DNA from 2 places in the Pseudomonas sp. ZS1P83 genome. Region 2 is predicted to be linked to the other one. Evidence: riboswitches for the same ligand, from Rfam matches in the RefSeq annotation. Region 2 holds a riboswitch; the other holds the start of a gene.
The links. A riboswitch is a leader RNA that binds a small molecule or an ion and turns the genes downstream of it on or off. The one in region 2 is predicted to bind cobalamin.

Region 1 (7,015 bases), 830 kb from region 2:
CGCTGGACTAATTGCCAGCCACGGTCGATGGAGTCGGCGTCCGCCGGCACGCCTTCGCCCAGTTGTGGACGCTGATGCAGTTCACCGTGATAAATCGCCGCCCCGCCCAATTCGACGCCGAGCGCACCGGCACCCGCCGCCATCACCGGGCCGGCATTCGGGCTGTCCCAGGTCGGGCCTTGGGTACGCCAGCATCTCAGCGCCAGTCGGGTTTTGCCCAGCAGCGCGTAGGTCAATGCCACCAGACGCGCAGGAATGTAGTTGAGGACGTCGTCGATCTTCGCCGCCGCCCAGCCGAAACGTTCGAAGCGTTCGTTGCGGTAACCCCACATCGCATCAAGGGTGTTGCTCAAACGGTAGAGCACCACACCGGGCGCGCCGGCCACGGCAAACCAGAACAACGCGGCAAACACCGCGTCACTGCCGTTCTCCAATACGGATTCGGTGGCGGCGCGGGCGACTTCGGTTTTATCCAGTTCGCTGGTCTGGCGACTGACCAGATAACCCACGCGTTTGCGCGCCTCGTCCAGATCATCGCTGCGCAGGGCTTTGGCCACCGGCTCGACGTGTTCACCGAGGCTGCGCATGCCGAGGGCGCAGTACAGCGCTAGAATCTCGACCAGCCAACCGACATAAGGCGCCCAGGACAATGCAGTCGCCAGCAAAGTCAGTGGCAACACCGCGATCACCCATGCGGTGACGCCGTGGCTACGCCAGCCGCGACCGCCGGAGTTGAAACGTTGCTCGATGCGGTCGGCAAAACGGCCGAACGCCACCAGCGGATGCCAGCGTTTGGGTTCACCCAGCAGCGCATCCAGCGCAACCGCGGCGACACTCAACAACGCCACACTCATTGACTCACTCCCCAATAATTTTCGTACAGCAGCTCACTGAGCGGACGCGCCTGCGCCCAGCCTTCGAGTACCAGCATCGGCGCTGGATAGAATGCCTTGACCGGCCCCAGGCAAAGCACGGCCAAGGGCTTGGCACCGGCCGGCAAACCCAGCAGGTCCGCCAGGGCTTGCGGCTCGAACAGCGACACCCAGCCCATGCCCAGTCCTTCGGCGCGGGAGGCCAGCCAGAGGTTCTGGATCGCGCAGGACAACGAGGCCATGTCCATTTCCGGCAAAGTGCGACGGCCGAAGATATGGCGCTCGCGATCGTCCATCAGCGCGGCGACCAACACTTCGGCGCAGTCGTTGATGCCTTCGACTTTCAACTTCATGAATTCGTCAGTGCGCTCGCCAAGGGCTTCGGCGGTGCGGATGCGTTCTTCTTCCACCAGTAACTGAATCTTGCCACGCAGGGCTCGATCACTGATGCGGATGAAGCGCCAAGGCTGCATCAGGCCAACACTCGGTGCCTGATGCGCCGCTTCGAGCAGGCGCCGCAGTAACGCGGGCTCGACCGTGCCGCCGCTGAAATGACGCATGTCACGGCGTTCGCCGATGGCTCGGTAGACCGCTTCGCGTTCGGCCTGGCTGAATGCGTGGTCAGTCATGGCCTCTTCGCGGGCAAGCCCGCTCCCACAGGGTTTTGGTCAGGCGCAAATAGCGCGGCAACCGCCGATGGATTGGACGGGAAATAGAAGTGCACATAAGAGGCGGTCATCCGCCCTTCACGATAAACCGCCTCTGCCCCACGCCCGCCGTTAGGGCTCAGGCCACGAGCGATTGGCTCAAGCTCGGTGCTGGTCAGCGAATGGTGATAGGTGTGCCCGCGCAACGAACCTTCCGGCAACTCGACCGCCTGCAACGCCAACGCGGCCAGACGCTTTTGCATCACCGCATCCCCCGCCAGCAAGCCGACCATTTCAGCGCGAGCGCCCTCGACATCGGTCAACGAATCAAGCAAATAAAGCATGCCACCACACTCGGCCAACAACGGTTTACCCGCCGCATGGTGAGCGCGGATTGCGGACAGCATTGTGGTGTTCTGTGACAGCGCCACATGGTGCAGTTCGGGATAACCGCCTGGCAGATAGAGGCTGTCCGCTTCCGGCAATTGCGCATCACGGATCGGCGAGAAAAACGCCAATTCGGCGCCCATGGCGCGCAGCAGGTCGAGGCTCGCGCCATAGGTGAAGGCAAACGCTTCGTCACGGGCCACGGCAATTCGCACTCCGGCCAGCAACAGCTCGGCAGCGATCTCATCAGGGGCTGCGAATTCCACCGCCGGTGGCAGCGCGACCTCGCAACTGCTGGCCAGTGCATCGGCCGCTGCATCGAGGCGCAGGTCGAGATCGTTCAACTCACTGGCCTGAACCAGACCCAAATGACGACTCGGCAATTCGATCCCGGTTTCCCGGGACAAGGCACCGTACCAGCGCAAACCTTCAGTGAGGCTGCCTTCAAGTAATTGCGCGTGACGCAGGGTGCCGACGCGGTTGGCCAGCACACCGGCAAACGGCAAATCCGGCTGATAGCGCGCCAGCCCCAGGGCCAGTGCGCCAAAGGTCTGGGCCATGGCGGTGCCGTCGATCACACCCAGCACCGGCACACCAAAATGCCGCGCCAGATCAGCGCTGGACGGCGTACCGTCAAACAACCCCATGACGCCTTCGATGAGGATCAGATCGGCTTCGCCGGCGGCTTCCCACAACAGACGACGACTTTCCTGCTCGCCGACCATCCACATGTCCAGTTGATACACCGGCGCACCGCTGGCGCGCTCGAGAATCATCGGGTCGAGAAAGTCCGGGCCGCACTTGAACACGCGAACCTTGCGCCCCTGATTGCGATGCAAACGGGCCAGCGCGGCGGTGACGGTGGTCTTGCCCTGACCGGAGGCCGGCGCGGCAATCAGTACCGCCGGGCAGTGACGACTGATTTTCATAATGTAGTATTCACAGCTCGACGCCTTTTTGCGCTTTGATCCCGGCCTGGAACGCGTGTTTGATCACGCCCATTTCGGTGACCGTGTCAGCTAGTTCGATCATCTCCGGCTTAGCGCCGCGACCGGTGACCAGCACATGCTGCATCGGCGGACGCGCCTGCAAATCGCTGAGTACCTGATCGAGATCGAGGTAGCCGTGCTTGAGCGCAATGTTCAACTCATCCAGCACCACCAGGCCAATCGACGGATCACTGAGCAATTCGCGGGACACCGCCCACGCCGCTTCAGCGGCGGCGATGTCACGCTGGCGATCCTGGGTTTCCCAGGTGAAGCCCTCGCCCATCACATGAAAACGCACCTGTTCCGGGAAGCGCCGGAAGAACAGTTCTTCGCCGGTGCTGTTGCGCCCCTTGATGAACTGCACCACGCCACACTGCATGCCGTGGCCCATGGACCGGGCGAGCATGCCGAAAGCCGAGCTGCTTTTTCCTTTGCCGTTTCCGGTCAGCACCAGCAGCAGGCCGCATTCATTCGGGGAGTTGGCGATGCGTTCGTCGATCACGGCTTTTTTGCGCAGCATGCGTGCCAGATGACGTTCGTCACGATCGGGGGTATCAGGCATGGGGAGCTCTCCGTTGAGGCTGGATAACGGCGGGCAGGCACAAGAATAGACGGCAAAAAGCCTGGCATCGCCCACCGTGATGCCGCTGGATGGATCAGGCCGGTCTCCGGGCTCATGAGCGGCGATTCGCCTGACTGCGCGCCTTCCCATGTCGAGATCAACACAGTGGCTCAAGGCGCAGTCTTTACTCATTTACCGTTGCGGGGGCAGCGCCGGGATCGTGGTTCTTCATTAGTTGAATGAACGTACTCACCGGCTTCCCTGTTTCACTCTGTCGACCAAGGTCACAGAGCACCTGAAACAAGCCGCGAAGGTTAGAGGGTTGGGGATGGAGCGTCAATTGAAGACAGGCAGACTGCGAGCGAATAACTGCCGTCGATCAATTATCTGACGCCAATCTTGTGCCACACTCCCAGCAGTGATATCAAAGAGCCACAACCTCACAACACAATAACAAAGGTGAGCCACATGCAAGGCATGATCATCAGCAATCCGAAGCTGGAATTCCTGCGCCCGGTGCTGGAACGCTGGTTTGACTGTATCGACCGCTACAACGCCGTGCGCGGCGATAACGACACGCCTTACTGGTTCGACGAAAAAGCCAACCTGAGCCTGCTGTCCGCCGCTGCGTGGATGGCGGAAATGGTTACACTGCAACAAACACCGACCCGTAAACAGACCGAAGAAGGCGAACGCAATGGCCGCGCCGATCTGTTTATCGCTACCCGCGAAGAACGCGCTTACCTTCAGACGAGCCAGCGCTGGCCACGCGTCAACAGCCTGAACCTGACTCAAGCATTGCAGGACATCACCAGCGACGCCAAGCGCATCAGCTACGCCAGCGACCTGAAACTCGGCTGCCTGTTCGTTGCGCCACAAAAGGCTCAACAAAGCACTACTCCGGAAGAACTCCAGGACATGGTCCACGACCTGCAAAAGGAACACACCTGCGCGGTGGCCTGGTATTTCCCCTACGCCTATCGCAAGTTGCGCAACGAAGCCGGCAACTATCACCCCGGCATTGCCGTGCTGCTCAAGGAAGCCCGCGGCTGACCGGTTGAACCATCGCGCACCTGCGCTTCTCTATTGATTAGAACAATGCATTCATAGGGAAGATCAGCATGCGCAAGCCTCAGTTCGCTCTCGTCATCGTGTTCGCCGGAGGGCTTGCCGCCTGTGGTGAAACCTCCAGGCTGCAAGTCTCCGACGGCACCGGCCCGTCGCCCAAGCTGCCAGAACCAAACAAAACCCTGATCCCGACGGTGAACATCGCCCCGGCGATCGGCTGGCCGAACGGCGCGAAACCCATCGCTGCGACAGGGACTCAGGTGGCGGCCTTTGCTGAAGGTCTCGATCACCCGCGCTGGCTCTACGTGTTGCCCAACGGCGACGTGCTGGTCGCCGAAACCAATGCCCCGCCCAAACCCGATGACGGCAAAGGCATCCGTGGCTGGGTCATGGGCAAAGTCATGGGCCGTGCCGGCGCCACAGTCCCGAGCCCGAACCGCATCACGCTGCTGCGGGACAAGGACCACGACGGCATCGCCGAAACCCGAACGGTGTTTCTGGAAAACCTAAACTCACCCTTCGGCATGACCCTGGTCGGCAATGACCTGTACGTCGCCGACACGGACCGCTTGCTGCGCTTCCACTATGAAAACGGCGAGACGGCGGTCAAGTCACAGCCAATGAAGGTGATAGACCTGCCGGGCGGTACGCTGAATCACCACTGGACCAAAAACGTCATCGCCAGCAAGGACGGCAGCAAGTTGTACGTCACGGTGGGCTCCAACAGCAACGTGGCTGAAAACGGCATGGACAAGGAAGAAGGTCGCGCGGCGATCTGGGAAGTGGATCGTGCCACCGGCAACCATCGAATCTTCGCCTCGGGGATTCGTAATCCGAACGGTCTGGCCTGGGAGCCTCAGAGCGGCGCACTGTGGACGGCGGTCAACGAGCGCGACGAAATCGGCAGCGACCTGGTGCCGGACTACATCACTTCGGTCAAGGACGGCGCGTTTTATGGCTGGCCTTACAGCTATTACGGCCAGCACGTCGACATTCGCGTCGAGCCGCGAAACCCCGACCTCGTGGCCAAGGCCATTGCTCCGGACTACGCGGTCGGCCCGCATACCGCATCGCTGGGCCTGACGTTCGCTGAAGGCAACACGCTGCCAGCGCAGTTCAAGGAAGGCGCATTCATCGGCCAGCATGGCTCATGGAACCGTAAGCCGCACAGTGGCTACAAAGTGATTTTCGTACCGTTCAACGCGGGGAAACCGATCGGGCAGCCGATTGATGTGCTCACAGGGTTCCTCAATGACGAGGAAAAAGCCATGGGCCGTCCCGTAGGCGTGGTGATTGATCAGCAGGGTGATTTGTTGGTAGCGGATGACGTGGGGAACAAGGTGTGGCGCGTATCGGCGGCCAAGTAAACGCTTAGCGCTTACGGCACAGGGTCAATCCATCGCCCAACGGCAACAATGACAGATCCACACGCGAGTCATCCTTCAAGGCGCGATTGAGCGCCTGGATGGCTCGGGTGTCTTCGCTCTCGGGATTTTCCTCAAGCACCCGTCCGCTCCACAGCGTGTTATCAAACACCGCCAGACCACCGACGCGCAGCAGTCGCAGGGCGTGCTCCAGATAACGTGGGTAGTTGGCTTTGTCGGCATCAATGAAGATCAGGTCGAACGGCTCTTGCTGATCCAGCAGGGCCAAGGTTTCCAGCGCGGGCGCCAAGCGTAGGTCAATCCGCTCGGCAAGCCCCGCCTCCTGCCAGTAACGACGTGCGATGGCATTGTAGTCGCCGGGAATGTCGCAGCAGATCATCGAGCCGTCATCCGGCAATGCAGCCACCATGCACAAGGCGCTGTAACCGGTGAAGGTGCCGACTTCCAGTAGACGCTTGGCGCCGGTGAGTTTCACCAGTAACGCGAGGAACTGGCCCTGCTCCGGCGCCACTTGCCAGCGAGCCATGGGCAGCGCCTGGGTTTCATCACGCAGACGCTTGAGCAGCGGCGTTTCGCGCAGGGAAACGTCGAGCAGGTATTGATACAGGGAATCGTCGAGATTGAGTGTGCGAGCGGTCATGACAACCTCTGCAATTTAGGGGTTGCGTGCCAAGTGCTCCGGTTGCAAGACGCGCTTGGCACTCAGATAGGCTTTCTGCCAGTAAGCTTTGGACAAGCTGTCAAGCTTCACCGTGCCGCCGGTGGCGGGCGCATGGACGAAGCGACCTTCGCCGACGTAGATCCCGGCGTGGCTGACCTGGGAGCCGCCATTGGTGGCGAAGAAGATCAGGTCGCCGGTTTGCAGTCCTTCCTTGCCCACGTTGGCCGCCTGCATGCTAATCATCTCGCGCGTGGTACGCGGCAGGGAAATGCCGGCGACGTCACGGTAGACATAACCGATCAGTCCGCTGCAATCGAAACCCGAATCCGGCGTGTTGCCACCCCAACGATACGGCGTGCCCACCAGGCCGAGCGCGCGGAACAATACGTCTTCTGCCTCAGGGGAGAATGCTTGGGAGGAACCGAAAACAATGGGCGCGCGAAC
Region 2 (7,015 bases):
CTGCTCACCGTGGTGTCCGAAGACAGTCCTCGCGTGAGTGCTGACCGGCGATTTGAGGTTGAAGCCTATGGCGAAGGGTTCTTCCGGGTCAGTTTGCACTTTGGTTTTATCGAGGAGCCCGATGTACCCCAAGCGTTGAGTCTCTGTCATTTGAATGAGCTGGATTTCAGCCCGATGCGCACGACCTATTTCCTCAGCCGGGAGACGGTGATCCCAACCAAGCGCATTGGTATGGCACGCTGGCGAGAGAGTCTGTTCGCGTTTCTGCTGAAGAATGCCAACAGCAACCTGAAGTATTTCAAATTACCACTGAACAGGGTGATTGAACTGGGGACTCAGGTGGAGATGTAAGGATGAGCAAGGACGCCTCTGCCAGTCGCCTGGGGTTCGACATATCTCGAATACCCGAGAGCAAGTCAAACAGAACGAAATCGCAGGATCTGCGCTCCATCGAAAGGGTCGATTAGGTAATGCGCCTGCACGCCGAACGTATCCTGCAGGCATTGCGGGGTCAGCACCTCCAGTGGCTTGCCGAGGGCCACTAATCGCCCCCGATCCAGTACCGCCAATCGATCACAGGTCAGCGCCTGATTCAGGTCATGCAGGGCTATCAATGTCGTCACTGGCAGAGCCTGTACAACTTTTAGAATGGCGAGCTGATGCTGGATATCCAAGTGATTGGTCGGTTCGTCCAGCAACAGAATCTGCGGGCGCTGGGCCAAGGCGCGAGCGATGTGGACACGCTGACGTTCACCGCCGGACAGACTGTGCCAGGTACGGTTTTTCAGGTGCGTTGCATCGACGTCGCGCAGCGCCTGCAGGACGATGGCATCGTCCTCACTTGACCACGGGCTCAAGGCCGACAGCCACGGCGTTCGGCCCAGGGCTACGGCGTCAAACACACTGATGGCATCCAAGGTGTCGGCCTGTTGCTCAACCACCGCCAGGGTTTGCGCGATGGTTTGCCGTGACAGCGCCTTGAGGCACTGGCCGTTGAGGTGGATGTCTCCCCGGCCAGGGACGCGCACGCCGGCCAGCAGTTTGAGCAGCGTGGATTTTCCCGAACCGTTGGGCCCGACGAGGCCCAGGGTTTCACCACGACGGATGTCTAGGTGGATGTTGTGCAGTAACTCAGCGTCGCGGACATGGAACCCGAGGCCGGAACAACGCAGTACGGAGTCGCCGATAACAGGCGAGGCAGCATTCATCGGGCATTCCTCCGACCGATCAGGATCAACGCGAACACCGGCGCGCCAACCAATGCAGTGATGACCCCGACCGGGATCACCTGGCCTTTGATCATCGTCCGGGAGAGGACATCGGCGGCGATCAGAAACACTGCACCACCCAGCGCACTTGCCGGCAGCAGACGCGCATGCCGGGTGCCCAGCAGCAGTCGCACGGCATGGGGAATGACCAGTCCGACGAAACCGATGGAGCCGACGATCGACACCATCACTGCCGTCACCAGTGCGGCGCAGCTGATCAGTAGAAATTGCACTCGGCGTACCGGAATACCGAGCGAGGCGGCTGAGTCGGCGCCAAAAGTGAAGGCATCCAACGCCCGACGGTGCCACAGGCACACCGCGAGACCGATCAATGCCACGGGCACCGACAGCCACACCGATGGCCAGCGCACGCCGCTGAGATTGCCCAGCAACCAGAACATGATGCCGCGGGCCTGTTCGGAACTGGCCGACTTGGTGATCAGAAATGCCGTGAGCGCATTGAACAACTGCGAACCGGCAATCCCCGCCAGGATGATCTGCCCGGTACCGCCGTTTGAGCCACTGGCACGGGCCAGTAAAACAACCACGGCGAAGGCGGCAACGGCGCCGGAAAACGCCCCGACCGACAGCGAAATCAGCCCCGCCCCGAGGCCCAGCAATGCTACCAGTACAGCGCCCGTCGAGGCGCCGGCAGAAATGCCGAGCAGATAAGGATCGGCCAGCGGGTTACGCAACAGCGATTGCAGGATCACCCCGCAGGTGGCCAGGCCCGCACCGCAGGCCGCTGCCACCAGCGCGCGGGTCAGGCGGTAATTCCAGACGATGCCTTCGTCTATCGGGTCGAGGACATAACCAGCAGTCCACAGTTTGTTGGCCAGCACCTGGAACACCACGCTCGGTTCGATGCTCGTTTCACCGATGGCCACACCGGCAATCACGGCCAGCAGAAGTGTCAGCAATGCCAGCAGTGTACGAATCAGCGTCGTGGTCATTTCGGTAGGTCGGAGCCGTTGATGGCTGATGCCAGGGCTTCAAGGCCGTCGAACATTCTCACGCTGGCCTGCATGGCCATGGCGTCGAGGATGATGATGCGGTTGTTTTTCACGGCGTCCATGTTGCGGGTCACTGGGTCGCTGCGCAGGAATTCCAGTTTCTTTTGATAGTCGTCAGCCGGGAAGCGACGGCGATCCATGCGTGCGATGACCAGGAAGGTCGGGTTGGCCTTGGCGATGGTTTCCCAGCCGACGGTAGGCCATTCTTCGTCGGACTCCACAACGTTACGCACGCCCAAGGTGTTGAGCATAAAGTCGGGAATGCCCTTGTGCCCGGCGACATAGGGATCGATATCCAGACTGGCGCTGGAGAACCAGAACAGCGCGCTGGTGTGCTTCAGATCCTTGTTCTGTACGGTGGCAATGGACTTGGCCAGGCTGGCCTTGAGTTGGGCGTTCAGCTGCTGGCCACGTTCCTGCACATCGAAGATTTCAGCCAATTGGCTGATGCTTTTGTAGAGGCTGTCGATGCGAAATGCCTCCAGACGTGTGCCGTCGGCACCGACCAGGTTGTCCTTGGCTTCGCAGTCGGACGGCATCAGGTAGGTCGGGATCTTCAGTTCGTGAAACTGGTCGCGAGTCCCAACCACGCCTTGCGGACCGACCATCCACTCCAGTTCCACGGCCACCAGTTGTGGACGCTTGCCGATCACCGCCTCGAAACTCGGCTCGTTATCGGCCAGGCGTTCGATCGTGTCGTTCTCTGTCTTGTACTTGGCCAGCACATCGTTGAACCACAGCGAAGTGCCGACCAGCGTGTTGCCAAGGCCCATGGCGTAAAGCATTTCTGTGCCAGCCTGGCCGATGGTCACGGCACGGCTGGGTGCCTGCTGAAAGGTCAACGTGCTGCCACAGTTCTCGACAGTCAGGGGATAGTGGGTCGGGGTCGCATGGGCGAGGGTGGACAGACCCAGGGCCGTGGCGAGGGTGGCAAGGCGGGACAGCAGCATGACGCAATCTCCATTTGACCGTACAAGAGCAGGGGTACGGACTGGAAACACATCATCGAACGCTGCCATTGAAGCAGTGAAGTGCCGATCACTCAGGTGAGGCTCGGCGCAAGGATGTCCTTCCCGGACACCCCGCCGGTTAGTGATTTGCTTGGCCGGCAGGTCTCCTGACTGATGCGTCGTCGCCAGGCTCCAGCCTTCCCGGGAGTGATCCCAGTGGCAGTTCAGGAGCAGGCTCAGCATCTACAGTTGCGGGGGCAGTTCCGTTTGATGCCGTGTCAGGCATCTCGGATTCCCTATTAATCCCATTTGGAAACCGGCGGCCGGCATGGTAGTCGATCATGCCGAATAGCACCACTGACCGGCACTGTGTGTCTGGCGCATCCGTGCGCCAGACGGCCGGCTTTAGCGTTTGATCAGGGAAATCTTGGTTCCTTCAATGCTGACCCCAGCCATTAACCCCTGCTGGTCGAAAATGAACGCGTAGGCATCGTCTTTCAGCGTCGAGCTGGACAAATTCTTCGACACCCCTTCATCAACCACAACAACAGTGGGTCCTACGCCGATTTCCCAGCCCTTGGTTTCGCGTACATAGTTCACGGCTTTGTCGGTCATCAGGAAAACCACATAGCCATACGACTGAGCGCCTGCTTGCAGGCCCCATGACCCGGTTACGGAGTTGTAATAACCCACTACTGTCTTGCCCTTTAACAATTCGCCTTCGCCATAGCTACCGCCAAACACAAGGCCCGCCTTGATAATTTTCGGGAAGACCAGTATTGCTTTGGCGTTGTGCGAGATTTTTTCGGCAAAGGGCGTGGCCTTGTAGAGCGTCTGCAACGCTTGCCGAGAATCGACATTCAGATCCTCGGCGGTTGCCGCAGCTGCAGTGTTCAAGAAGCTCGCCGATGCCAGTGAGGCGGTCGCAAGGACGATCGATAGGAAGAACCGCATTGACTGAGTCATTTTCGTACTCCGATACGGGAGCATTGGATATGAGCAGCAGTCAGCGCCTGCCCCCGGCAGAATTCGAGCCTACTGAAGTTATCCGGCGCACCCTAAAGTGTGTGAACCACTGGCTTCGCCCTCGAATGAAGCAGGCCATGGGCCTTTGATCATGGGCGATGCCATCACCTGCTTTGACCTCTGCGCCGAGGCCGGGTTCGTCGTCAGAGACCTCAGTTTTACTGACGGACTCGGTCAAGCTACCAAACCCGCAGCAGGCAACCGCATAAGTGTTGAATGTCTGCTTCTGGCCGAAGTTCCCACGCGTTTACAAAGCACTGTTGCACAAGTCTTTCACCAGCATGCAGCCGGGGGCATGGGTGATGCACAGTGGCGGACGTGACGCCTGCACGATCGATTGAGGCGTCACACCGCACGCCCAGAATACCGGTATTTCGTCAGACTCAACGGGTACGGCATCGCCGTTGTCCGGGGTCTCAAGTGCGCGGATACCGATCAGCGACGGATCGCCGATATGCACGGGAGCGCCGTGGACGTTGGGCATGCGTGCAGTGATTTGAATGGCTTGAATGGCTTGAATGGCTTGGATGGCGGCAGCGGCTTCATCGGCCGCATGCTGACCACCAGCTTGCCACTCAGTCGCGCGGTGGGGCGCGTGTCGCTCAAAAGCGACGTACGTTATGCGCGCAGTACCGAAGACGGCAACTTTCGGGATCTCGACAACCAGGCCTTCGGTGCGTTGCAAAGCGCGCTACGACTACAACTTTGCCGCACTCGGTGTGCCGGGGTTGACCTTCATGACCCGCTACCTCTCTGGCGACAATGTGCAACGAACCGTGCTGGGCGAATCACCTGGATGAGAATCGCCTGATCGTCAGCTATACGCTGGCTGTGGTAGATGATTTTCAGGGGGGGGACTGTCAATTTGTATATTCAATTCAGGAATAAGCAAATCAATATATATTCCTTTTAATATTAGTCCGAGAAGTTCATTTTGAAGGCCTGCACATCCGTGCGGATGTATCTGACCTCAGACAGGAAGCCTCATCATGACCATCAAAGCGATCAACGTCCGCAACCAGTTCAAGGGCGTCATCAAGGAAATTGTGACGGGCGAAGTGGTCTCCGAAATCGATGTGCAAACCGCCTCCGGTATCGTCACCTCGGTAATTACTACCCGTTCAGTGCGCGATCTTGAATTGAAAGTGGGGAGCGAGGTGATTGCCTTCGTCAAATCCACCGAGGTCTCGATCGCCAAGCTCTGAAATGGCTTGGGTTTGAGTCCGACGGCCTGGGGGTGCGGCGTCAACCTGACACCTGCTTCCAGTCGAGGGCGAAGCGCGCCAGGTATTTGCGCAGACGATCAGCATCATTCGGTTGTGCTTTTGCCTGACGTGAGACGCCAAACAGGCGTCGCCCCGCATCGGACAGGCTGTCCGCCTGCCGGCATACGTCGAGTACGGCTTTGAGTTGCAGGCGATCGAACAGGTCCATCTCGAGGTTTTCACCGAGCAACCTGTTCAGGCCGTCGTCTGGCTGAGCCAGGCCCCAGGCGTAGCGCAGACGATCAATTTCTTCCTCGACCTGGGCTTCATCGATACGTCCGCTGTCGGCCAATGTTCCGCCGGGTGGCAAATTCTGATCGGAACGGGATAGCTTCGTGCACTTTTATAAGGCCGTGCAACACGCCTCTGCACTATGCGAAGGCAAATATCGGGCTTTCATGGGCACCCGTGGTCCACGTTTACCTGCGCAAGCACGGCCTACGGCCGACTGGCACAAAGTCTGCAAGACACTGTTCAGGCCCACTGTGAATGCAGTCGAGTGGGCAGCCCCCTCGGTCAACGACGATCGATTGGCCGAACAGGTCGTGGGCAACATCGGTGGATCCGGCATAGATGCCTGACCTGGCACCGTAAATGAACAGGCAAAGACGCCTGGAACCGCAAGGTTTCAGGCGTTTTTTTTTGCTTTTTGAACAGCTATAGACGGGTGTCTCTTATGAATTCCAATGTTGCCACTTTGAACAAGCTGCAATCGCTGATCGTGATCGGCAATGGCATGGTCGGACATCATTGTGTCGAACAGCTGATCGAACGCGGTGCCCTTGATCACTATCGGCTGCACGTCTTCAGCGAGGAGCCGATGCGTGCTTACGACCGTGTGCACCTTTCCGAATATTTTTCCGGCCGTGATGCCGAGTCGCTGGCCCTCGGTGAAGCCTCGCTGTACCAGACCCCGGGCGTCACCCTGCATCTGGGGGTGCCGGTAGTGGAAATCGACCGCGTCCGCCGCCAGGTGATCACCGCACAAGGGTGCGTCTCCTACGACAAATTGGTGCTCGCCACCGGGTCCTATCCGTTTGTGCCGCCGATCGAAGGCGCCGAGGGCGATTCGCGCCTGGTGTATCGCACCCTTGAAGACCTCGACGCCATCCGTGCCGCGGCGACCAACGCCCGACGCGGTGTGGTGGTCGGCGTGGCTTGCTGGGCCTGGAAGCGGCCAACGCCCTGAAAACCATCGGGCTAGAAGCCCATGTGGTGGAATTCGCCCCGCGCCTGATGCCGGTGCAACTGGACGAGTACGGTGGCCTGGCGCTCAAGGCGCAGATCGAGCGGCTCGGCGTCAGTGTGCACCTGTCGCGCGGAACGCAGTCGATCAGCGCGGGCGAGGACTACCGCTACCGGATGAATTTCGCCAATGACGAATTTCTTGAAACCGACCTGATCGTGTTCTCCGCCGGTATCCGTGCGCAAGATGCGCTGGCCCGTCAATGCTCGCTGGAAGTCGGCCCGCGCGGCGGTGTCGTGATTGACGA

Region 1: another riboswitch for cobalamin. It lies ahead of cobO (cob(I)yrinic acid a,c-diamide adenosyltransferase); the one in region 2 lies ahead of ACYZT0_RS09235 (ABC transporter substrate-binding protein).

What each region holds. Positions count from the first base shown of each region.
Region 1 covers NZ_CM142706.1:1,079,115-1,086,129, reverse strand. The annotation lists gene cbiB (adenosylcobinamide-phosphate synthase CbiB) at 1-854, opposite strand, end outside; gene bluB (5,6-dimethylbenzimidazole synthase) at 851-1,501, opposite strand; gene ACYZT0_RS05240 (cobyrinate a,c-diamide synthase) at 1,498-2,835, opposite strand; gene cobO (cob(I)yrinic acid a,c-diamide adenosyltransferase) at 2,846-3,457, opposite strand; cobalamin riboswitch at 3,538-3,771, opposite strand; gene ACYZT0_RS05230 (hypothetical protein) at 3,926-4,510, shown strand; gene ACYZT0_RS05225 (PQQ-dependent sugar dehydrogenase) at 4,579-5,892, shown strand; gene ACYZT0_RS05220 (O-methyltransferase) at 5,897-6,550, opposite strand; gene ACYZT0_RS05215 (C40 family peptidase) at 6,566-7,015, opposite strand, start outside.
Region 2 covers NZ_CM142706.1:1,913,568-1,920,582, forward strand. The annotation lists gene ACYZT0_RS09220 (potassium transporter Kup) at 1-351, shown strand, start outside; gene ACYZT0_RS09225 (ABC transporter ATP-binding protein) at 417-1,208, opposite strand; gene ACYZT0_RS09230 (FecCD family ABC transporter permease) at 1,205-2,221, opposite strand; gene ACYZT0_RS09235 (ABC transporter substrate-binding protein) at 2,218-3,231, opposite strand; cobalamin riboswitch at 3,372-3,567, opposite strand; gene ACYZT0_RS09240 (lipid-binding SYLF domain-containing protein) at 3,637-4,197, opposite strand; partial or broken gene ACYZT0_RS09245 (D-glutamate cyclase family protein) at 4,505-4,857, opposite strand; partial or broken gene ACYZT0_RS09250 (OprD family outer membrane porin) at 4,941-5,024, shown strand; gene ACYZT0_RS09255 (TOBE domain-containing protein) at 5,247-5,462, shown strand; partial or broken gene ACYZT0_RS09260 (sigma 54-dependent transcriptional regulator) at 5,503-5,817, opposite strand; partial or broken gene nirB (nitrite reductase large subunit NirB) at 6,199-7,015, shown strand, end outside.